Regions from separate parts of the Brochothrix campestris genome, predicted to be linked through region 1. Evidence: riboswitches for the same ligand, from Rfam matches in the RefSeq annotation. Region 1 holds a riboswitch; the other holds the start of a gene.

Region 1 (12,623 bases):
ATTGAACAAAAATTATAAGGGCTGTAATTTAAATTCGGTAGGCGTTAAATAACCCAATGTTCCATGAATACGGATGTTGTTAAACCAATGAACGTAATCATTTAATTCAAGTTCTAGCTGATTAAGATTGGAAAAGTGAGCTTGGTTTGCGAATTCTGTTTTAAACACTTTGAATGTTGCTTCCGCTACAGCGTTATCGTAAGGACAACCCTTCATACTTAGTGAACGTTGAATATTAAATGTTTCAAGCGCTTCATCAATCAACCGATTATCAAATTCTTTCCCTCGATCCGTGTGAAACAGCTGTATGTCATTTAAATTTGCAGAAATGCTTGCTAATGCTTCATAGACAAGACTTGCAGTCTTGTTTTCTCCTACACTATGTCCAATAATTTCACGATTGAAAAGGTCTACAAATAAACATACATAATGCCACTTTCCACCGACACGAACGTATGTTAAATCACTTACAACGACAGCTAATTCTTTTTCTTGAATGAACGCACGTTTTAACTCGTTTCTTATAAGTGCCTCATTCGAACGTGATTTTTGCGGTTTAAATTGAGCCACAGTGTAGTTTGAAACTAAACCTAACGAATGCATTATGCGGCTAATTCGGCGTCTTGATACATGTTTAGGTTCAGCTAACTTTAATAATTCTCTTTTGATTTTACGCGTACCCTAATTATTACGGCTTTCTTTGAAAATCCGTTCAATTTCTTTTGAAAATGCGATGTCCTCTGTTTTTCGCTGCGAAGTGGCATCTAAATTTATATGATAATAATAGGTGCTCCTTTTAATCTCGAGGACGGCACACATTGCTGATACCGAATAAAGGTGAGCGTTATTACGAATCACATTTATTTTCGTCCCATGATCAGCGCCGCTTGCTTTAAAATATCATTCTCCATTAGTAACCGCTGATTTTCTTTACGTAATTTATCTAGTTCTATTTCATCTTCTGTTCGATTATCTTTAGCTGCGAACGAGCCAGTAGCTTGAGGATTTTTAATCCATTTATCTAATCCCGAAGGGGTTAAATCATATTCACGAGCAATATCAGCACGTGACTTTCCATTTTCATAAAGCTTCACCATTTGCAGTTTAAATTCAGGCGTAAATGTTCGACGTTGACGTGGCATAGTAGCACACTCCTTTTTATTAGTAGTCTTAGTTTACAAGCCCTCATTTATTCTGTCTAACTTAGTGTAGCCTATCCATTTTACCCTTTTCGTTTAAAGAGAGAGGGGCTATAAGCAGAAGCAGTAAACGGCTTTGTTCACTAAAAAAGAGAGGCAAATAAAAAAGATGACCGCACTCAAAAAAGAGATGATTTTAGTGTTCTTCTAAAATCATCAATAAAAGACAAACAGCAGGTTTGTCTTTCCATAGGAGAATTATCTAAACAATTCCCTTTTCGAGTCATGCTTTGAAAGACTTTATGTTCCTTGAGTTTATCACTGTATCAATCTTTTTTACAAGTTATAGATTGCGTTTAAAAATACACCTAAAAAAAGGCCGTGTATAAAATATACACAGACCTTAAATCTATTCATAAATTTAAAAAAGTTGTAATTTTCTAAAAATAAAAACAAGCAAAAACACTGTTGAAATTACACTTGCTGAAAACAAGGTATATACCAAACCCTTACTTTTCGTTTTTGAAGCAGACATGAGATTATTTGATACTAAAATCCATAAAATCATAGAAATAATTGCTGAAATAAACATACTATTATACATATATATCACCGTCCATATTTTTATACGTTCTAAAGATTTGAACCTCTCGTGACTTCAGTCATGAGAGGTTCAAAAATCTTTAACCCTGTTTATAAACTTTTCCCCATCAATAATTCCTTTTTTGTAAAGCTCCTCGGCAGTTGTAAAAGATTGAGTATAACTATCTGAAGAACGTGTCAATAAAAAACTGCGTTCCTCATCTACTCTACTAATCCACCATTCTTCATTTTTGTAATCAAAACTTATTTCTTGACCTTCTTCTATTGCTTCTTGGAATTTTTCCCATGTGTTTTGATCCATTCTTTTTCCTTCTTTCTGTTACTAATACCAAGTATTTTTTTTCGTCCATTTTCCGTTTACATTATGCCAACCATGACGGTGTGGAACTTTAGGGTGTTTTTTAGCGTTACCATGATTTGTATAATGAATATCTACTTCTGCTTTACCATTTTTTCCGTAATATCTTCGTATATCAACCTTACCATTTTTTATAAGGTCTTTAGACGAATAAGATTTAGATACTCTAGAAGGTAAAGACCTAGTTTTCTTAGTAACCTTTATAGTTGTGTGTCTATTTTTAACTTTAATCCCTTTTTTCTTGGCAGTATTATAGAGTTTAGCAGGTGTACTTTTCGCACTCTTATTTTTCTTAGCAGGCGCTTTCCCTTTTTTAGCAAAGTGTTTTTTGATCGTTTGATAGGCCCAATGTCCAGCACCAATGGTAACACCACCAATAACGATAGCACCTGTAGCAGCTAAAGCTACTTGACCAACTCCAGGTATAAATACTCGTTTTCTTTTGTCGTATAGTTTGGTGTTTCTTTGTCGATTTGTTTGTTAGTCTTTTTGTCGGTCTTTTTTCTGACTTTCCCTTTTATATAGGCTTGTCCTTTTGCATTTATCATTATTATATTTTTGTCGTTTTTTGTCGTATAGTTTGTCGGCAAAAACTTAATGTGATATTGAACTGTTTGTTTGCTGACATTCAATTCTTCTGCTAATTCTTTTATGGTTTTTTCGCTCATCGTTTTCACCTCGTGTGACTAATTAGTAAGTTAAGTGTATCATTTTTTGCTCGTTGTGCAGGTAGGAACTCACACTAATTCGACCGACTTTTTGAAAAAGAGTTGGGGTGTTGAACTATAAAAAGGAGGGTCACTCTACAGAAAAAGGGTGTGCTACAAATTTAGCAGGTTAAGGGGAAATGCTATCAACCCTTTGGAAAGCTAGGCAGTGCCTAGCTTTGTAGTGATATCAAAACATTGTGAAAAAACATAACTTTTACAGCCCCTGCCATAACAAAAACATAACGTGTATGGCGGAAATACATAACCCCCCATAAAAGCCCCATACACGTTATGGCACTTTTTCAGTCATCGCCATAGCTTTTACAGCCCTTGTATGGCGGTTTTACAGTCGCTGCCATAGGTTTGACAGCTTTGAAACAGCCGAATTAACAGTGAAACCATAACATTGACATAACCTCTTTTGAAACAGGCGATTTTCACAAAGTAGAGGGTCCGGTGAATTTTCGATTTGGAGTAGACAGGATCGTTCTTATCGAGTTAAAAATCACCTTCAAAAAAGAGGAAAGGGTTGGTTTGTCCTCGAAAAAGGCATACAGGATTTATGCGTACAGGTGCGTCCTAGGGACGAGAGAAAACCGGTTAGAACAAGGGTGTATAAAGCACGTATGGGCGATGATAGGCAAAAAAAAAGAAAACCGCGTCAGAGAGGGAATCTCAGACACGGTTAAGGTTAACATAATGCGACTTAAGGGAAGTTACACCGTATATTTATAAAGTATGGTTGTTCTGAAAAAATGTAACGCGAATCCTTAGTTTGAGTATTTGTTAAAGTTAGTATGATTATATACAGGTGTTTCTAACAATGCTAAAAAAATTTAAACAGTTTTGTGTTACTATAATAATAACAATTAACTTTAGGGGATGATTTTTTTGTTTGAATATAAAGATATATACAAATTGATGTGTTTATATGTGTTTACTGTTATTTTCAGCTATTTTATAAAAGGAAATTATACTATAAAAGAAGTTGTATTCAACTTAATCATTGTAACTGTGGCATATGTTTTTGCTTCTATATTTAAAAATAAATGAAAACATTCGGAACGCTGATGCGTTTCGATTTTTTGATTTTTCACATATACGTTGTATAAAACAGTATGCTAGAAAATGCAAATCGCTTTTTTTTTTTGCCTTAGAGCGACAAGGCTTAAAGACCTCACATACCTAACAATTCCGTGCCGAAATAGTTAGGTATGTATCAAGTAAAAGAATGAACTCATTTTCGCTACGCTCAAATCGTTCCTAAAACCATAAAAAAAATAATTTTTTTATTTAAAAAACAAATTTTTTTATTCCACGATAATCAGATTGCCTGGAAAGATGGCGAACTAATTATCGTTCCATACCACGGTTTCGCTTAGGTGGATTTTCACGATTCTCGATTCGTTTTACTTCACTATCTTCTACTCGGTCTTTAATCAGCTCAACAAACGTTTTAAACGTCCTAGAATCGCTTACAAACGCTTTTAACCATGTTACTTCACTTTCTAAATCCCGATTCTTTGCTTTCAATGATTGAATTTCTTTATGAGCAGCTTGAAGCTGCTTAGTCAAATTTTTTCGTTTGCTTTCTCACATTAAGAGAACTAACATCAAATTTCATGTCTCTAATTGCTTCGCTCATTTGAGCTTTCACATTAATTTTTTCATCCAGTCCCGAAAGCTCACCTTGCTTTTCAAGCAGCTGCGATTCAATTTCTTTTAATTCCTGTTCCATCGTCATTTTTTTAAATATCTGCATTTCGATATGTTGACGGTTCAGCCCTTTTTCGCCACGCTGCAAGTCAAAGCCATGCTTATTGATTTCTTCTGCAAAATGGTCTTGTATCCACAATAATTCTGCACGATTAAAGACGTTTTTACCTTGTAGCTTTCCATCACGCATTGGCACAATGCCAACGTGCATATGTGGTGTTTTTTCGTCCACATGAACCATCGCATACGCTATATTTTGTTTGCCATAGCGCTCCGCAAAAATGTTCAAGATTTCCTCAAAAAATTTCTGACGCTCCGCTTCAGACAACTTTTCAAAAAATGGGGAATCGGACGTCACCAATAATTCATTGACTAGTACCGCCATCTTTCCTTGTCTTTCTCGAACCTGTCTTTTGCGATTCAATAATTTCACTTACTCGTTTATTAAAGTCAATCGGTTCTTCGTTGACCAAATCATAATTTTCATGCGAACGGGTTTCATCAATATCAAAATTCGTTCGGCTTTCTCGTTCTCGTGGGTGGTGAAACTGCATGCCTTTTAAAGCGGGTGATTTTATCTTTTGCATATGCACGACTACATAACTCATGGTGTCATCACTCCTATTTTCATAGTACTAAATAGTGCAGCGGTTACAGCGATTACGGTTCCCAACTTCCATGTAAAGTATATCACACTATACTTTACGTCCGTAAAGGTGTGCTTTGCCGAGGGCTAGTCGGGCAGTCGCCCGAGCCGGAAACGTGCTGGAGCGCACATGGTTTCCGACAGGTCAAAAGCAAAAAAGTAGTTGGCGATCTACCGCAAAATGCGGTAGGCCACCAACTACTTTTCTAAAAATAAAAACATTCCCAAACAGCGCTTTGGCTGCGTTATTGACTTGTAATAAATAGATAATCACTAAAAATATTTTCTCCATTTTATTTTGCCTGTAATCGTATGTATTAATTGTTTACTAGAAATCTTATAAGCTTTCATAGCATACTAATCCAACTTCTTTTGTCTTAATATCATATATGCAAATAGAGCTACTTAAGAGCACCTCTATTTGCATATAGATAATTTGTTAATCGATTCTCTTAATCATCTTTTAACCTAGATTTTTGATTGTATTTTTAATATCTGGACTTTCACAAATTACCGAAATCACCGCTACACCATCTGCGCCACTTAATCGAACATGGCGAGCATTTGATTCATCAATGCCACCAATTCCTACAATCGGGAAATCCGAATACTGCCTTCTTGCCCTAATTAAAAAATCTAGTCCCGCAGGTGGTTTAGCGTCAGACTTTGATTTTGTTGAATAAATTGGACCGATTCCTACATAATCAGCCCCTTGTTGTATAGCAAAAGCTAGCTCTTGTTCATTGTGTACAGAAACGCCTACAATTTTATCCTTAGCGAGTGACCGAAATTCAGTAATGGCTGTGTCATCTTGCCCTACATGAATTCCATCAGCCTCTATTTTCAAAGCCAATTCAACGTCATCATTCACAATAAAAGGCACATGATAGGCTTTACACAGTTTCTGACAAGCCATTGCAAAATTTTCATAAGCTGCACCCTTTAAACGCCCTTCGCCTTTTTCACGCAATTGGAAACACGTGATCCCTGCTTGTAACGCTTTTTCTAACGTTTCCAGTGGTTCCGTACTGTTTTGTGACCCCATTATAAAATAAACGCCCAATACATTACGGTTCATGTGTCATTACCTCGCATTTCCCTTGAACTTGTTTATACGCAAAATGATTCGTCGGTCCATGCCCTTTTCCGATATGTAAGGGGTGACTAATCGCTAAATGAATAAACTTTTTCGCTTCGATGATGGCTTCTTGTAAAGGGAATCCTTTTGCGAGTAACGCTGTGATGGCAGCTGAAAACGTACAACCTGTTCCGTGCGTATCCTTTGTATCTATACGAGGTGTCGCGACACTGAATTGCCCACCTTTCCAAAATAGTATATCTGTCGCATGTAGTCCTTCAAGATGTCCACCCTTCATGACAACATACTGTACACCTAACGCTAGTAAATCATTTGCTGCTGCTTGAATATCTTGTTGCGTTCGAATCGTTCTACCCGTCAAAACTTCCGCCTCTGGTATATTCGGTGTACACATAAAGGCAATCGGCATCAATTGCTCTTGCATCGCACGAACCGCCTGTTGTTGCAATAAATTGGCACCTCCCTTTGCAATCATGACAGGATCGACAATTAAGGGAATAGACGTATTTTTTAAAACATCGACAACACCTTCAATGATTGTTGCATCAAATAGCATACCTGTTTTGATTGCTTTCACATCAAAATCAGTAAGAATTGCTTGTAACTGTCTCTGTACAAACGATGATGTTATAGGCGAAATCCCATGCACACCTAGCGTATTTTGTGCAGTCAATGCGGTAATGACCGATGTGCCAAACACACCTAATTCCTGAAATGTTTTTAAATCGGCTTGAATCCCAGCACCGCCACCGCTATCTGAACCTGCTATTGTACATGCAATCATATGCTTCCCTCCGCAACTAATTCTAAATAGTTCAGCACATTTTCTTGCATCGTGCCAATCGCTCCGAAAGCCCATTCGCTTATTTTTTTATATTCAATTAACACCTGTTCCAAATCTGTTAATGGCTCTGTACTACTTGCCAGTAAAGCTGCACAAATCGCACTCAGCAGACAACCTGTACCTGTCATTTTTGTGATTTTTTCATGACCACCAGCAATTTCACATACTTGTACACCATCTGTTAATACATCTTTCTCACCTGTTACGATGACGAAACAACGGTATTTTTGTGCAATATACATGGCTGTTTGTTTCACATCCATGGCGCCATGCCCACTATCTACACCTTTTGATACCCATTCCACACCAGCAATTGCTGCGAGTTCTCCTACATTACAACGGATTAATTGCATTTGAATTTGTTGGAGTAAATCAAGCGTAGTTTTTGTACGATAAGCTGTTGCCCCTGCACCAACAGGATCAAATACAACGGGTACTTGATGCTTATTGGCACTTTGACCAGATAGTCGCATCGAAGAAATCGTCTGTTCATTTAATGTCCCAATATTTAGTAATACGCTATTTGCCTTACTTGCCATTTCCATTACTTCTTCTTGTGCATCCGCCATAACAGGAGATGCCCCAACTGCGAGTAGACCATTGGCTGTAAAATTTGCGACGACATAGTTCGTGATGCAATGGACAAGCGGTTTTTGTTGATTAATTTTTTGCAGGCTCATTATGATACACCCCCTCAATCCAATCTTGTTTCGTCCAAGCCATTTCCCAAAACTGCCACTCATAATAACAACTCTTCTTAAAATGTGCTTCTAATACTGTTTCTTTCAGTGACTGCTCCGATGCGAATCGATTCATCATCTTTTTTTGCTGGTCAATCGTATCTTTCATTTCATCTGAGCCATATACAGCAATCCACTCTGCATATAATGGAATATCTGGCGATGCGTATTTTAGTTTTTGCCCAATTTCTTGGTATAGCCATGGACAAGGCAAAATGGCTGCGAATGCTTCTGCTACATCTCCTGTAAAAACAGATTGATACATATGACTGACATAATTATAGGCAGCTGGTGCTACCTCAAATTGTTCCATTTCCTCAGCCGTTACCCCTAAATCCTTAAACGTTTTACGATGCAATTCTAATTCAGCCTCGTGTATAAATTTGGCTGTTTCTAAAAAATACTGAACGTCTTCATCATTTGTTGCTTTTGCTGCTGCAAGTGCTAATACTTTTGTATAATGCTTCAAATAATAAGCATCCTGAAGCATATAAAACTTAAACTTTTCTAATGGTAATGTGCCATCTGCAATCCCTTGTACAAATGGATGGTCAAAACTCGCCTCAAAATAAACGTTCATTTCCTTCCTTACCTTTTCACAAAACTCCATACATAGTCCTCCTTTAAATGGTGGACGTAAGCGCAAAAAGGCGCCTCTAAAATAGAGACGCCAAAAAAGGGTAGATTACACCACTAATTGCTCCCTACGTCAGTGTTAACTGTCAGGTTCTAAGGGTCAGGTTTTAACCTTCTCAACACCGAAGTGTCCCCCCGCAATTAAAGTATTTGCAAAAAGAAAGGCTCCACGTAAAAATACGCAGAGCCTAAGTAAGTACAAATTTATCATTCTTATGTACTTTGCTCCCTACGTCCGTATTAACGGTCAGGTTCTAAGGGTCAGGTTTAACCTTTTCAACACCAATGTGTCCCCCTGCAAATGCATTTAATTAGTTTTAGTGTATCAGAGTGAATGAATTTTAACAAGCTTACCTAAAACAAGTACAATACTCAAAATTATCATAAACATTCCCAACACCGCTTTGGGAACATTCAAGCCCTACTTTATTGTTGTCATAATTAACAGCTCCTTAGTTGTATTTTTCATTTTTGCATCGGTCATAGATAGCTCTTATATCACGTATATACATTCTTTTTTCGGTTCTGTTGCAAAGTTTTAAACGATCCTTCAAATAAGGTATAATAATAGAAAAATAAACTTGGAGGAACGAAAATGAACCATTTTAAAGGGAAACAATTTCAAAAAGACGTGATTATTGTGGCTGTTGGTTATTATCTTCGCTATCATTTAAGTTATCGTGATGTACAAGAACTCCTTTCTGATCGTGGTATTGAAGTTTCTCACACCACCATTTATCGATGGGTACAAGAGTATGGTCCTATCATTTATCAAATATGGAAAAGAAAGAATAAAACAGCCTGTTACTCTTGGAAAATGGATGAAACATACATCAAAATCAAAGGGGAATGGCATTATCTTTACCGTGCGATTGATGCCGAAGGCACTACTTTAGATATTTGGTTACGAAAAAAACGAGATACACAGGCTGCTTATGCTTTTTTCAAACGTTTAAGTAAGCAATTTGGAGAACCAAAGGTGATTGTCACGGATAAAGCTCCCTCTCTTTATAGTGCTCTAAAAAAATTAAAAGAGAAAGGATTCTATCTAAAAACCGAGCATCGGACCGTTAAATACCTGAATAATTTGATTGAACAAGATCATCGCTTCATAAAAAGGCGGAATAGATTGTATCAGAGTTTAAGGACGACTGCTAATACGATCAAAGGGATAGAAACCATTCATGCACTATATAAAAAGGGCCGAAAAGAAGGTAATCTCTTCGGCTTTTCCGTCTGTCTTGAAATTAAGGAATTATTAGGACTTCCAGCTTAATCAATCATAATAGAGAGAAAGAGCTTGTGTCACTTAAAACTTTGCAACAGAACCAATGCGACCAAGCGAACAAAATAGAGGGTCAAAACGTTGATTTAACAACATTTACACGTTGTGAATCTTGTGACATTTGGCTGTTTTTTTTGTGACATATGTTACAAAACGTTGAAATGAAACAAAAGAGTAAGGATATGTTAAAATAAAAGAGCTTAAACTGTCGCAAGTTAAGCTATATGATTATAAAGAAACACAGTCATCTCGTGAGAGACGGCTGTGTTTTTTTGTGATTTAAGAACGATCACGTGTCATACAGGAATTATACGAAACGGTGATCAGTTTTTCATTTGAAAACGTTGCTGTGACAGCGATGTATAAGACGTGTATGGGTGATTGTGGGCATGTGTGTTCTAAAGGCTGTTAGAATGGGTTTCTCAGACATGGTTTAGTTAACCTAATTAGCCATTATGAGAAGTTAATCTGCATATTTATAAAAATGGTTCAATTATATGTGAATTTCTTAAGCATCTGAGTTCGTGATTTATTTTTCGTGTCCAGCAACTTTTTCGAACTTCAGATAACTTATGTAATACGGTCAGTTTATAAAAGATTTCAATTGGTCTTTATCAGTATCATATGTTGTTATTTTACCGTTGGATATCTTAAATAACGCAGGTACAGTTTCCAACTTCAAAGTATCTATTATCTTTTCGAAATTTTCATTTTGTAATTCTTTTTGTTTATTGCTATCTAAATAAGAAAAATTGATACTTTCAGTTCCCATGTGTTTTGATAATTTCGGAAGGAATTCTTGACAATACTCGCAGTCATTTCGTCCGATATAATAATACCCATCCCTTTTTTTATTGATGGAATCAATGAATGAATTTGCATTAATTTCAGTAATTCTTTTTTCTGTCTTTAGTTTATCTATACTATTATCGTAGTCAGTTATGGCATTGCTTTTTTTAGTCACTTTCAAATGGAGTAGATTTTTCAATGTTTTTGTATCTTCAGAATTTATTTTTTTGTTTTTTGTATCTTTAGAGTTGCTAACAATTAAAAAATCTCCATCAAACCATATTGACATAACTGTTTCAAGGGTACTTTCTTCCAGGTTGCTAATATGAATTATATAATCTGGCGCTGTTTTTACTTTTTTGCTTGAAACTTTACTATTTTCAATAATTTTCAATAACTTTTGTATATCTTCTTCTTTAGTTAGTTTGTTTTTTTCATCAAATTTAATGCCGTTACTATCTTCTACTCCTACTTCTAGTACTCTTCCTTTAGAACATCCTATTAAAAATATAACTAAAATAATTGCTAAAACTATTGTTTTCTTCACATTAATTCCTCCCAATATAGTTTAGCAACATCTTTTAAACATGATGTTGCAATGTATAACCGTTCCGTTTATACTATAACTAATTATATATGTATGCGCTATCATAGTAAACATATAATTAATATTTTAGGAGGATAAATTATGAAAAAAAGAATTGCAAGTCTTGTTTTATCTTTAGTAATGTTATTTTCTATTTTTAGTGTCGTATCTGCGGATGCCAATGAACCTGAAGTTAAATTCGAACCACAATTAGTAAATGAATACTATAACAACGAAGGTTATTTGGTAAGTGAATTTTCAGATTTACCGGATAATTTCGTTACAGATTCTGAAGGGAATATTTTGAAAGAAAATGCACCGACTCTTAGAAGTGGATGTGCGCTAAGATATAGTTATAAGACGATAAAAACAGAAAAAATAAAAAATAATAAGTTCATATCTAACCATCCAGGATTTAAAAAATGGGATAAAGTTAATGGGTATTATTTTAGTACTAAAAATTCAAATTATTCAGTTGGATTAAGTGGTTTTGGTGTTAGTGTATCTGCATCTGTTGCCGCTCCAGGTTCAGGGACATTTATTTCTGCTTCTGCTAAAAAGTGGTCGCGCCCAGCAATATATGGTGATGCATATAAAACTACTAAAACAGTAACTGTTACTAATCCGTGTGGAGCTAATAAAAAGTATAATAAAAATTATTACACTACTAAAAAAACGTATAATAAAGCTATATATAAATAAATTAAAACCACCAATCTAAATTTAGATTGGTGGTTTTAATTTTATATCATTAGATTATTATAAGATAGAGATACCATTGTTTTAACACTGTTGCTTTGGAATGGCAACAGTAAATTGAACAAAAATTATAAGGGCTGTAATTTAAATTCGGTAGGCGTTAAATAACCCAATGTTCCATGAATACGGATGTTATTAAACCAATGAACGTAATCATTTAATTCAAGTTCCAGCTGATTAAGATTGGAAAAGTGAGCTTGGTTTGCGAATTCTGTTTTAAACACTTTGAATGTTGCTTCCGCTACAGCGTTATCGTTAGGACAACCCTTCATACTTAGTGAACGTTGAATATTAAATGTTTCAAGCGCTTCATCAATCAACCGATTATCAAATTCTTTCCCTCGATCCGTGTGAAACAGCTGTATGTCATTTAAATTTGCAGAAATGCTTGCTAATGCTTCATAGACAAGACTTGCAGTCTTGTTTTCTCCTACACTATGTCCAATAATTTCACGATTGAAAAGGTCTACAAATAAACATACATAATGCCACTTTCCACCGACACGAACGTATGTTAAATCACTTACAACGACAGCTAATTCTTTTTCTTGAATGAACGCACGTTTTAACTCGTTTCTTATAAGTGCCTCATTCGAACGTGATTTTTGCGGTTTAAATTGAGCCACAGTGTCGTTTGAAACTAAACCTAACGAATGCATTATGCGGCTAATTCGGCGTCTTGATACATGTTTAGGTTCAGCTAACTTTAATAA
Region 2 (12,623 bases), 160 kb from region 1:
CTGGGCGGACGAGCCTTCCCCAGGAAACCTTAGATATTCGGTGGACGGGATTCTCACCCGTCTTTCGCTACTCATACCGGCATTCTCACTTCTAAACACTCCACCAGTCCTCACGGTCTGACTTCGCTGTCTTTAGAACGCTCTCCTACCACGAACATCATAGATGTTCATCCACAGTTTCGGTAATACGTTTAGCCCCGGTACATTTTCGGCGCGGTGTCACTCGACTAGTGAGCTATTACGCACTCTTTAAATGGTGGCTGCTTCTGAGCCAACATCCTAGTTGTCTAAGCAATACTACATCCTTTTCCACTTAACGTATATTTAGGGACCTTAACTGGTGGTCTGGGCTGTTTCCCTCTCGACAATGGATCTTATCACTCACTGTCTGACTCCCGAGTATAAGTCGATGGCATTCGGAGTTTATCTGAATTCAGTAACCCTAGATGGGCCCCTAGTTCAAACAGTGCTCTACCTCCACGACTCTCTACCTCGAGGCTAGCCCTAAAGCTATTTCGGAGAGAACCAGCTATCTCCAGGTTCGATTGGAATTTCTCCGCTACCCACACCTCATCCCCGCAATTTTCAACTTACGTGGGTTCGGACCTCCAGTAAGTTTTACCTTACCTTCATCCTGGACATGGGTAGATCACCTGGTTTCGGGTCTACGCCTACTAACTAATTCGCCCTATTCAGACTCGCTTTCGCTGCGGCTCCGTCTTCTCGACTTAACCTTGCTAGTAAACGTAACTCGCCGGTTCATTCTACAAAAGGCACGCTATCACCCATTAACGGGCTTTAACTACTTGTAGGCACACGGTTTCAGGAACTATTTCACTCCCCTTCCGGGGTTCTTTTCACCTTTCCCTCACGGTACTGGTACACTATCGGTCACTAGGGAGTATTTAGCCTTACGGGATGGTCCCCGTGGATTCCGACGGAATTTCTCGTGTTCCGCCGTACTCAGGATACATTCTGGAGAGAAGCGCTTTTCGTTTACGGGACTGTTACCCTCTTTGGTTAACCTTTCCAGGTTACTCAACTAAACGCTTCCTTTGTAACTCCGTGTAGAATGTCCTACAACCCCAAAGAGCAAGCTCTTTGGTTTGGGCTGTTTCCGTTTCGCTCGCCGCTACTCAGGAAATCGATTTTTCTTTCTCTTCCTGCAGGTAATAAGATGTTTCAGTTCCCTGCGTCTGCCGTCAAACAACCTATGTATTCAGTTGTAGACACTATGCGATCAAGCATAGTAGGTTTCCCCATTCGGAAATCTCTGGATCAAAGCTTACGTACAGCTCCCCAAAGCATATCGGTGTTAGTCCCGTCCTTCATCGGCTCCTAGTGCCAAGGCATTCACCGTGCGCCCTTTCTAACTTAACCTTCAGATTTGTGTTCGTTGTTAAACAACTACTAACGCCTCTTTACTAATCACCTTACGGCTTTTAGTTCGACATAATGAACATATGTCTGGTTGGTCGTGCGATACGACCTGATGATTATAAATCACCTAAAATGAGTCTCGGTTGTTACTTGGTCTTTCTATTTCATATCAATTAGTATTCAGTTTTCAAAGAACAAACATAAATGAGAAGATTGACTTCTCAAAACTAAACGAACAAGCAGATGTCATACAACAATTAATGTAACTTATCACACCCGAAGGTGTGTTCCTATTCCTTAGAAAGGAGGTGATCCAGCCGCACCTTCCGATACGGCTACCTTGTTACGACTTCACCCCAATTATCTATCCCACCTTAGACGGCTAGCTCCCGAAGGTTACCAAACCGGCTTTGGGTGTTACAAACTCTCGTGGTGTGACGGGCGGTGTGTACAAGGCCCGGGAACGTATTCACCGTAGCATGCTGATCTACGATTACTAGCGATTCCGGCTTCATGCAGGCGAGTTGCAGCCTGCAATCCGAACTGAGAATAATTTTATGGGATTGGCTCCACCTCGCGGCTTCGCGACCCTTTGTATTATCCATTGTAGCACGTGTGTAGCCCAGGTCATAAGGGGCATGATGATTTGACGTCATCCCCACCTTCCTCCGGCTTACACCGGCAGTCACTTTAGAGTGCCCAACTTAATGCTGGCAACTAAAATCAAGGGTTGCGCTCGTTGCGGGACTTAACCCAACATCTCACGACACGAGCTGACGACAACCATGCACCACCTGTCACTTTGTCCCCGAAGGGAAAGTTCTGTCTCCAGAATGGTCAAAGGATGTCAAGACCTGGTAAGGTTCTTCGCGTTGCTTCGAATTAAACCACATGCTCCACCGCTTGTGCGGGCCCCCGTCAATTCCTTTGAGTTTCAACCTTGCGGTCGTACTCCCCAGGCGGAGTGCTTAATGCGTTAACTGCAGCACTAAGGGGCGGAAACCCCCTAACACTTAGCACTCATCGTTTACGGCGTGGACTACCAGGGTATCTAATCCTGTTTGCTCCCCACGCTTTCGCGCCTCAGCGTCAGTAACAGACCAGAGAGCCGCCTTCGCCACTGGTGTTCCTCCAAATATCTACGCATTTCACCGCTACACTTGGAATTCCACTCTCCTCTTCTGTCCTCAAGTCTTCCAGTTTCCAATGACCCTCCCCGGTTGAGCCGGGGGCTTTCACATCAGACTTAAAAGACCGCCTGCGCGCGCTTTACGCCCAATAATTCCGGACAACGCTTGCCACCTACGTATTACCGCGGCTGCTGGCACGTAGTTAGCCGTGGCTTTCTGGTTAGATACCGTCAAGGGGTGAACAGTTACTCTCACCCTTGTTCTTCTCTAACAACAGAGCTTTACGACCCGAAGGCCTTCTTCGCTCACGCGGCGTTGCTCGGTCAGACTTTCGTCCATTGCCGAAGATTCCCTACTGCTGCCTCCCGTAGGAGTTTGGGCCGTGTCTCAGTCCCAATGTGGCCGATCACCCTCTCAGGTCGGCTATGGATCGTCGCCTTGGTAAGCCATTACCTTACCAACTAGCTAATCCAGCGCGGGTCCATCTCACAGTGACAGCCGAAACCGTCTTTCACTTGAACATCTTATGATGTTCAGCACATTCGGTATTAGCATCGATTTCTCGATGTTATCCCCAGCTGTGAGGCAGGTTACCCACGTGTTACTCACCCGTCCGCCACTAACTTCAAAGGAGCAAGCTCCTTATCCGTTCGTTCGACTTGCATGTATTAGGCACGCCGCCAGCGTTCGTCCTGAGCCAGGATCAAACTCTCGTTAAAAAGTAACGGTGTTTAAACCGTCAAATGATCCTTAACTAGTTCGCTAGCTAAAAATTTATTACTTGTTGTCGTTACGAAATTAATTGGTTAAACTCCTAAGAGTTTAAGCATATAACATCTTTTTGTTCGTTCAGTTTTCAAAGGTCAATCGTTGACTTAACAACTTAATAATCATACCATGATGAGTGATTAATGTCAAGCACTAATCTCATAGTAGATTGCTTGGCAACGTCCTACTCTCACAGGGGGAAACCCCCAACTACCATCGGCGCTAAAGAGCTTAACTACTGTGTTCGGGATGGGAACAGGTGTATCCTCTTTGCTATCGTCACCAAACAGATAAATATGTCTGGATAATTATGAAATTATCATGAAAGTTTGCACTCTCAAAACTGAATACTAATTGATTTTTTTCGAAAGGTAACAACCCATCGTCATTTTCGCTTTTAAAACTTAATAAGGTTAAGTCCTCGACCTATTAGTATTCGTCCGCTCCGTACATCGCTGCACTTCCACTCCGAACCTATCAACCTGATCGTCTCTCAGGGGTCTTACTCACATAAAGTGATGGGAAATCTCATCTCGAGGGGGGCTTCACGCTTAGATGCTTTCAGCGTTTATCCCTTCCACACATAGCTACCCAGCGATGCTCCTGGCGGAACAACTGGTACACCAGCGGTGTGTCCATCCCGGTCCTCTCGTACTAAGGACAGCTCCTCTCAAATTTCCTGCGCCCGCGACGGATAGGGACCGAACTGTCTCACGACGTTCTGAACCCAGCTCGCGTACCGCTTTAATGGGCGAACAGCCCAACCCTTGGGACCGACTACAGCCCCAGGATGCGATGAGCCGACATCGAGGTGCCAAACCTCCCCGTCGATGTGGACTCTTGGGGGAGATAAGCCTGTTATCCCCGGGGTAGCTTTTATCCGTTGAGCGATGGCCCTTCCATGCGGAACCACCGGATCACTAAGCCCGACTTTCGTCCCTGTTCGACTTGTAGGTCTCACAGTCAAGCTCCCTTGTGCCTTTACACTCTGCGAATGATTTCCAACCATTCTGAGGGAACCTTTGGGCGCCTCCGTTACTCTTTAGGAGGCGACCGCCCCAGTCAAACTGCCCATCTGACACTGTCTCCCACCCCGATAAGGGGTGCGGGTTAGAATGGTCATGTCACAAGGGTAGTATCCCACCAACGCCTCATCCGAAGCTAGCGCTCCGGAGTCCAAGGCTCCTACCTATCCTGTACAAGTGACACAAACATTCAATATCAGATTGCAGTAAAGCTCCACGGGGTCTTTCCGTCCTGTCGCGGGTAACCTGCATCTTCACAGGTACTATAATTTCACCGAGTCTCTTGTTGAGACAGTGCCCAAATCGTTACACCTTTCGTGCGGGTCGGAACTTACCCGACAAGGAATTTCGCTACCTTAGGACCGTTATAGTTACGGCCGCCGTTTACTGGGGCTTCAATTCGCACCTTCGCTTGCGCTAAGCACTCCTCTTAACCTTCCAGCACCGGGCAGGTGTCAGCCCATATACTTCATCTTACGATTTTGCATAGACCTGTGTTTTTGGTAAACAGTCGCTTGGGCCTATTCACTGCGGCTCTCTCAGGCTTTCACCTTAATAGAGCACCCCTTCTCCCGAAGTTACGGGGTCATTTTGCCGAGTTCCTTAACAAGAGTTCTCTCGCTCACCTTAGGATTCTCTCCTCATCTACCTGTGTCGGATTGCGGTACGGGCAGTCATTAACTAACTAGAGGCTTTTCTTGGCAGTGTGGAATCAGAACCTACGGCACTAGGTGCCACCACATCACAACTCAGCTTACGCGGAAAGCGGATTTGCCTACTTTCCTGCCTAATTGCTTGTACATGCATATCCATCAGCATGCGTTCGTATCCTACTGCGTCCCCCCATCGCTCAAACATTAATGACTGGTACAGAAATATCAATCTGTTGTCCATCGCCTACGCCTATCGGCCTCAGCTTAGGTCCCGACTAACCCTGGGCGGACGAGCCTTCCCCAGGAAACCTTAGATATTCGGTGGACGGGATTCTCACCCGTCTTTCGCTACTCATACCGGCATTCTCACTTCTAAACACTCCACCAGTCCTCACGGTCTGACTTCGCTGTCTTTAGAACGCTCTCCTACCACGAACATCATAGATGTTCATCCACAGTTTCGGTAATACGTTTAGCCCCGGTACATTTTCGGCGCGGTGTCACTCGACTAGTGAGCTATTACGCACTCTTTAAATGGTGGCTGCTTCTGAGCCAACATCCTAGTTGTCTAAGCAATACTACATCCTTTTCCACTTAACGTATATTTAGGGACCTTAACTGGTGGTCTGGGCTGTTTCCCTCTCGACAATGGATCTTATCACTCACTGTCTGACTCCCGAGTATAAGTCGATGGCATTCGGAGTTTATCTGAATTCAGTAACCCTAGATGGGCCCCTAGTTCAAACAGTGCTCTACCTCCACGACTCTCTACCTCGAGGCTAGCCCTAAAGCTATTTCGGAGAGAACCAGCTATCTCCAGGTTCGATTGGAATTTCTCCGCTACCCACACCTCATCCCCGCAATTTTCAACTTACGTGGGTTCGGACCTCCAGTAAGTTTTACCTTACCTTCATCCTGGACATGGGTAGATCACCTGGTTTCGGGTCTACGCCTACTAACTAATTCGCCCTATTCAGACTCGCTTTCGCTGCGGCTCCGTCTTCTCGACTTAACCTTGCTAGTAAACGTAACTCGCCGGTTCATTCTACAAAAGGCACGCTATCACCCATTAACGGGCTTTAACTACTTGTAGGCACACGGTTTCAGGAACTATTTCACTCCCCTTCCGGGGTTCTTTTCACCTTTCCCTCACGGTACTGGTACACTATCGGTCACTAGGGAGTATTTAGCCTTACGGGATGGTCCCCGTGGATTCCGACGGAATTTCTCGTGTTCCGCCGTACTCAGGATACATTCTGGAGAGAAGCGCTTTTCGTTTACGGGACTGTTACCCTCTTTGGTTAACCTTTCCAGGTTACTCAACTAAACGCTTCCTTTGTAACTCCGTGTAGAATGTCCTACAACCCCAAAGAGCAAGCTCTTTGGTTTGGGCTGTTTCCGTTTCGCTCGCCGCTACTCAGGAAATCGATTTTTCTTTCTCTTCCTGCAGGTAATAAGATGTTTCAGTTCCCTGCGTCTGCCGTCAAACAACCTATGTATTCAGTTGTAGACACTATGCGATCAAGCATAGTAGGTTTCCCCATTCGGAAATCTCTGGATCAAAGCTTACGTACAGCTCCCCAAAGCATATCGGTGTTAGTCCCGTCCTTCATCGGCTCCTAGTGCCAAGGCATTCACCGTGCGCCCTTTCTAACTTAACCTTCAGATTTGTGTTCGTTGTTAAACAACTACTAACGCCTCTTTACTAATCACCTTACGGTTTTTAGTTCGACATAATGAACATATGTCTGGTTGGTCGTGCGATACGACCTGATGATTATAAATCACCTAAAATGAGTCTCGGTTGTTACTTGGTCTTTCTATTTCATATCAATTAGTATTCAGTTTTCAAAGAACAAACATAAATGAGAAGATTGACTTCTCAAAACTAAACGAACAAGCAGATGTCATACAACAATTAATGTAACTTGTCACACCCGAAGGTGTGTTCCTATTCCTTAGAAAGGAGGTGATCCAGCCGCACCTTCCGATACGGCTACCTTGTTACGACTTCACCCCAATTATCTATCCCACCTTAGACGGCTAGCTCCCGAAGGTTACCAAACCGGCTTTGGGTGTTACAAACTCTCGTGGTGTGACGGGCGGTGTGTACAAGGCCCGGGAACGTATTCACCGTAGCATGCTGATCTACGATTACTAGCGATTCCGGCTTCATGCAGGCGAGTTGCAGCCTGCAATCCGAACTGAGAATAATTTTATGGGATTGGCTCCACCTCGCGGCTTCGCGACCCTTTGTATTATCCATTGTAGCACGTGTGTAGCCCAGGTCATAAGGGGCATGATGATTTGACGTCATCCCCACCTTCCTCCGGCTTACACCGGCAGTCACTTTAGAGTGCCCAACTTAATGCTGGCAACTAAAATCAAGGGTTGCGCTCGTTGCGGGACTTAACCCAACATCTCACGACACGAGCTGACGACAACCATGCACCACCTGTCACTTTGTCCCCGAAGGGAAAGTTCTGTCTCCAGAATGGTCAAAGGATGTCAAGACCTGGTAAGGTTCTTCGCGTTGCTTCGAATTAAACCACATGCTCCACCGCTTGTGCGGGCCCCCGTCAATTCCTTTGAGTTTCAACCTTGCGGTCGTACTCCCCAGGCGGAGTGCTTAATGCGTTAACTGCAGCACTAAGGGGCGGAAACCCCCTAACACTTAGCACTCATCGTTTACGGCGTGGACTACCAGGGTATCTAATCCTGTTTGCTCCCCACGCTTTCGCGCCTCAGCGTCAGTAACAGACCAGAGAGCCGCCTTCGCCACTGGTGTTCCTCCAAATATCTACGCATTTCACCGCTACACTTGGAATTCCACTCTCCTCTTCTGTCCTCAAGTCTTCCAGTTTCCAATGACCCTCCCCGGTTGAGCCGGGGGCTTTCACATCAGACTTAAAAGACCGCCTGCGCGCGCTTTACGCCCAATAATTCCGGACAACGCTTGCCACCTACGTATTACCGCGGCTGCTGGCACGTAGTTAGCCGTGGCTTTCTGGTTAGATACCGTCAAGGGGTGAACAGTTACTCTCACCCTTGTTCTTCTCTAACAACAGAGCTTTACGACCCGAAGGCCTTCTTCGCTCACGCGGCGTTGCTCGGTCAGACTTTCGTCCATTGCCGAAGATTCCCTACTGCTGCCTCCCGTAGGAGTTTGGGCCGTGTCTCAGTCCCAATGTGGCCGATCACCCTCTCAGGTCGGCTATGGATCGTCGCCTTGGTAAGCCATTACCTTACCAACTAGCTAATCCAGCGCGGGTCCATCTCACAGTGACAGCCGAAACCGTCTTTCACTTGAACATCTTATGATGTTCAGCACATTCGGTATTAGCATCGATTTCTCGATGTTATCCCCAGCTGTGAGGCAGGTTACCCACGTGTTACTCACCCGTCCGCCACTAACTTCAAAGGAGCAAGCTCCTTATCCGTTCGTTCGACTTGCATGTATTAGGCACGCCGCCAGCGTTCGTCCTGAGCCAGGATCAAACTCTCGTTAAAAAGTAACGGTGTTTAAACCGTCAAATGATCCTTAACTAGTTCGCTAGCTAAAAATTTATTACTTGTTGTCGTTACGAAATTAATTGGTTAAACTCCTAAGAGTTTAAGCATATAACATCTTTTTGTTCGTTCAGTTTTCAAAGGTCAATCGTTATCAACTCCCGCTGACAACTTTTTAATTATATCGCATCTTCTAATCAAAGTCAACAACTTTCTAAAACACTTTAGTTTGTTCAGAAAAGTTTTTCTCTAATGCAACTTAATCAGTATAGCATGTTAACCTCATACGTGTCAAGGTGTTTTCAACATTTAGTTGTTACTCTTTTCACATTCGATTGCCTACTTTTCTGTTCGATGCAACTTTTATATAATATAACATTTTAGCTATCAAGTCAATACTTTTCAACTATTTATTAGAAAGATTTCACCTTACTAAAATTTATCGCCTTCATTTATCTTTCACTTTGTTTGCTTCTAACTAATTGATTTCACAAAAAGAGTCTTTAAAGTGAGTGTGCTGATGGCACTCGACTCCGAGAAGGTGAAGCGACAGCGTTTGTGTTCAACCTCACACCATACAGGTGTTTCAACTTACACCGAAGATAGAACACAACACCCTCTCATGCACATACTTAGGCCTTCATTAGTTTAACCCGCATTTGTTGAGGCATTCGCATCATTACGATTACACTGATAACCGCCTTAATCAAATCTCCCGGAATAAAGACTACATTCGATAACAGTGCCGTTTTTAAAGAGAGCCCCGTATGCCAATGCAATCCAATGGAGCCACAGAGATCGATAATAAAAACCCCTCCGAAAAGCGTTAGGAGTAACAAACGTATGAAATTTACTTTGGATGATAATCTATCACGCCCGTAGCCAATCACAGTAACAGCGATAAGGTAGCCAATCACATAACCACCAGTTGGACCATAGAAAACTGCAACTCCACCACTCCCACCACTAAGCACAGGCAACCCTATACTTACCATTATTAATAGAAGCAATACTGTAATCGTTCCTTTTTTTTGCCCTAACAATAATCCAGTTAAAAAAATCCCCATATTTTGCATCACTATCGGAACAGGGATTACTCCAATGGCAATTGGTGGGACATAACCTAAAACAATTAGTACAGCTAACATAATACCTATATATGCTATGGCCTGTGTTTTCATCGCTCACTCTCCTCTTTTACTATCTTCTTAGTTTATCGACCTCACCCAACAATGTCAACTTTTTTTGATAACAGTTAACATAAAAGGTGTTTGCATCACCCTTTTTTATATGTTATATTTTAGGCAACTTATATCCATCCACTAGGGGTGCTATTTTTAGCTGAGATAGACATTCGTCTAATCCCTTTGAACCTGATTTGGTTAATACCAGCGTAGGAAAGTGGAAACGTCGATTATCTCGCTGTGAGTTCATACTCTCACACCTTCGTTTCGCTTACCGCCTTGTATTTGGCTGCTGTAAGCGGGCTTTTTTTGCCTTAATTTAAGAAAAGAGGAGATTAATCGATGAAAACGCAACAACTCACATTAAAAGATATTTTAGTCGCTATCGTTATCGCACTCGTCTTCGGCCTTCTTTATAAAGTTGGTAATGTTCCTTATGATTTATTAAAACCATTTGGCTTACAGCTAGAGCAAGTCATTTACGGTTTTTGGTTCATGGCTGGCCCCTTTGCAATGCTCGTCATCCGTAAACCCGGTGTCGCCTTAATTGCCGAAGCTGCTGCAGCCTTAATCGAAACCTTCTTCGCTGGTGGTTTAGGGATGCAAAGTTTCGTTTACGGTATTGGTCAAGGGATAGCCTGTGAATTAATCTTCATAGCGACTCGTTACAATCGTTTCACAATGGATACCACCATCATTGCGGGCCTACTTGCTTGCTTGGCGTCCTTTTTAATCGATTGGCCCTACGGCTATTTAGCTGTACAACCATGGGCCTTACTCTTAATTTTTATCTTCCGTGTAGTCGGTACTATTCTGATTGCCGGTTGTTTAAGTTTTTACTTAGCCAAAACGATGGAAAAAACCGGGGTCGCTCAGTTAGTACGACCGATTACAAAGGATGATTACGATGCCCTCGACTAATTATGGCGTTAAAAACCTCCGACTGCTCTTTCCTGGCATGTCTCAACCTTTTTTAAAACAACTTGATTTCAGCTATACGTCTGGTGAGAAAATTCTGATTCTTGGACCAAGTGGCGCCGGAAAATCAACCTTACTCGAAGTGTTAGCCGGGGTTATTCCTGATATCATCACCATCCCAACAAAATGGGACTGGTCCAACACACCTTCAAATACCGCTTACTTTTTTCAAGACCCTGATTCACAATTCAACATGCCCTACACAGATGAAGAAATTGCCTTTGTGTTAGAAAATCAGCAACGCCCTTCAGCCGAAATGCCAGAACGGATTCGCCACTTTTTAAAGTTAGCCAACGTGACCGCACCGTTTCATACACCAATTAACAACTTATCTGGCGGGATGAAGCAACGTTTACAACTGGCTAGTTTGCTCGCGCTCGAAAGTGACTTTTACTATCTAGACGAACCGACAGCAATGCTTGACCCCGCTGCCACTCGTTATTTTTGGCAACAACTAAAACACGTGACCAGTGAGAAAACGCTGCTAATCGTTGAACATAAGATTACCGAAGTCATTGATTTTGTTTCACGCGTTGTCATTATCGATGCTGATGGTAAAATCGTCGCCGACGGACCAACCGAACACGTATTAACAGCCCATCGGTCTTTTTTAGAAGCTGCCGGTATTTGGCACCCGAACAGTTGGGATCAGGCGCCTGCCTTTAAGAGAATCACACTCACCCAAACGACACCTCTGCTCAACATTAACAACCTAACCGTCAAACGAAAAAAACAAGCAGTTGTCTCACTAGAGCAACTGACAATCAACTCCGGCGACTGGTTATGTGTCACCGGAGAGAATGGTTCTGGTAAATCAACCTTGCTTGAAGGCATCCGTGGTTTGTTAAAAACAAGTGGTCACCTTACTTTTTCAGAAGGTTCGCAAGATGACTGCGGTTTTGTCTTCCAAAATCCGAATTACCAATTTATTTGTGATACAGTTGAGAGTGAGCTAGCCTATGGGCTGCAGTTTACCCAGTTAAGTGCTACAGAGCAAAATGAGCGTTTGGGGCTTTTTTTACAGTCCTTTAACCTCACTACAAAAAAAGATTTGCACCCGTTAGCGTTATCGATGGGGCAAAAACGTCGGTTGAGCGTGGCCTGTAGTCTCATTACACAACCAACACTGTTATTGCTCGATGAACCGACTTTCGGCCAAGATGCCCGTAATACGTTTCGTCTGATTGAACATTTAGAAGAATGGCGCCAGGCTGGGATGGCCATTCTCATGATTACGCATGAACCAGAAATCATTAACCGTTATGCCACTGCTGTGCTCGAAGTAACAGATGGCATCGCGACTTTAAAGGAGGCGACCTCCGATGCTTAAGCCTACGTCCTTTTTCGAACGGGTCAACCCCGCCTTGAAATTTTTAATTTTCTTCACCATTACGATTTCAACACTTTTCATTCATTCACTTACAACACTTGGCGCATTGGTCGGTTGTGCATTGTTACTTTATTTACTCTTTTCACCGATGAAATGGCGTTGGCGCCTTAGCTTACTACTGCCCTTTTTGCTGCTGTCGTTTACAAGTGGTATTACAGTCATGCTCTTCGGACTCGGTGATGATGTCTTATTCCAGTTTTGGTGGTGGCGGATTTCGAGTGAAAGCCTGCTGAACGGGAGTATTATTATGCTTCGGACCTTGTATTTTTCATTGCTCGGTCTATCCTTTGCAACAACGACAAATCCCGTCCTCTTTTTTTATGCCCTGATGCAACAATTTCGCGTACCGACGTTTATTGCTTATAGCTTTCTAACCGTTTTTAGATTACTGCCGATTATGCTGGAAGAGTTTACGATTTTAACAAAAGCAATGCGTGTACGGGGCATGCATAAACAGCATGGCTTAGCCGGACTCGTTGCTAAATTGAAGCGTTACAGCATCACGATGCTCTCACAATCGATTCGACGCGCGTTTAAAATATCAGTCGCGATGTCTGCCAAGAAATTTAAAAAAGGACCACGTTCCTTCTATTACATAACAACTT

What was found. Region 1 has a riboswitch for thiamine pyrophosphate ahead of tenA (thiaminase II). Riboswitches for the same ligand answer to the same signal wherever they lie in the genome.
Region 2: it holds a riboswitch for thiamine pyrophosphate, as region 1 does, so the genes downstream of both, ACJYYY_RS00795 (ECF transporter S component) here and tenA (thiaminase II) in region 1, are expected to answer to the same signal.

What each region holds. Positions count from the first base shown of each region.
Region 1 is NZ_CP175511.1:317,503-330,125, reverse strand. Features, by position in the region: partial or broken gene ACJYYY_RS01685 (IS3 family transposase) at 13-1,142, opposite strand; gene ACJYYY_RS01680 (hypothetical protein) at 1,813-2,043, opposite strand; gene ACJYYY_RS01675 (winged helix-turn-helix domain-containing protein) at 2,505-2,768, opposite strand; gene ACJYYY_RS01670 (hypothetical protein) at 4,164-4,385, opposite strand; partial or broken gene mobV (MobV family relaxase) at 4,429-5,134, opposite strand; gene thiE (thiamine phosphate synthase) at 5,636-6,250, opposite strand; gene thiD (bifunctional hydroxymethylpyrimidine kinase/phosphomethylpyrimidine kinase) at 6,240-7,055, opposite strand; gene thiM (hydroxyethylthiazole kinase) at 7,052-7,795, opposite strand; gene tenA (thiaminase II) at 7,776-8,465, opposite strand; TPP riboswitch at 8,540-8,638, opposite strand; TPP riboswitch at 8,701-8,798, opposite strand; gene ACJYYY_RS01640 (IS6 family transposase) at 9,087-9,767, shown strand; gene ACJYYY_RS01635 (hypothetical protein) at 10,360-11,112, opposite strand; gene ACJYYY_RS01630 (hypothetical protein) at 11,254-11,853, shown strand; partial or broken gene ACJYYY_RS01625 (IS3 family transposase) at 11,979-12,623, opposite strand, start outside.
Region 2 is NZ_CP175511.1:153,833-166,455, reverse strand. Features, by position in the region: rRNA gene ACJYYY_RS00825 (23S ribosomal RNA) at 1-1,380, opposite strand, end outside; rRNA gene ACJYYY_RS00820 (16S ribosomal RNA) at 1,682-3,229, opposite strand; rRNA gene rrf (5S ribosomal RNA) at 3,450-3,565, opposite strand; rRNA gene ACJYYY_RS00810 (23S ribosomal RNA) at 3,688-6,617, opposite strand; rRNA gene ACJYYY_RS00805 (16S ribosomal RNA) at 6,919-8,466, opposite strand; gene ACJYYY_RS00800 (biotin transporter BioY) at 9,099-9,647, opposite strand; TPP riboswitch at 9,781-9,883, shown strand; gene ACJYYY_RS00795 (ECF transporter S component) at 9,993-10,571, shown strand; gene ACJYYY_RS00790 (ABC transporter ATP-binding protein) at 10,558-11,958, shown strand; gene ACJYYY_RS00785 (energy-coupling factor transporter transmembrane protein EcfT) at 11,951-12,623, shown strand, end outside.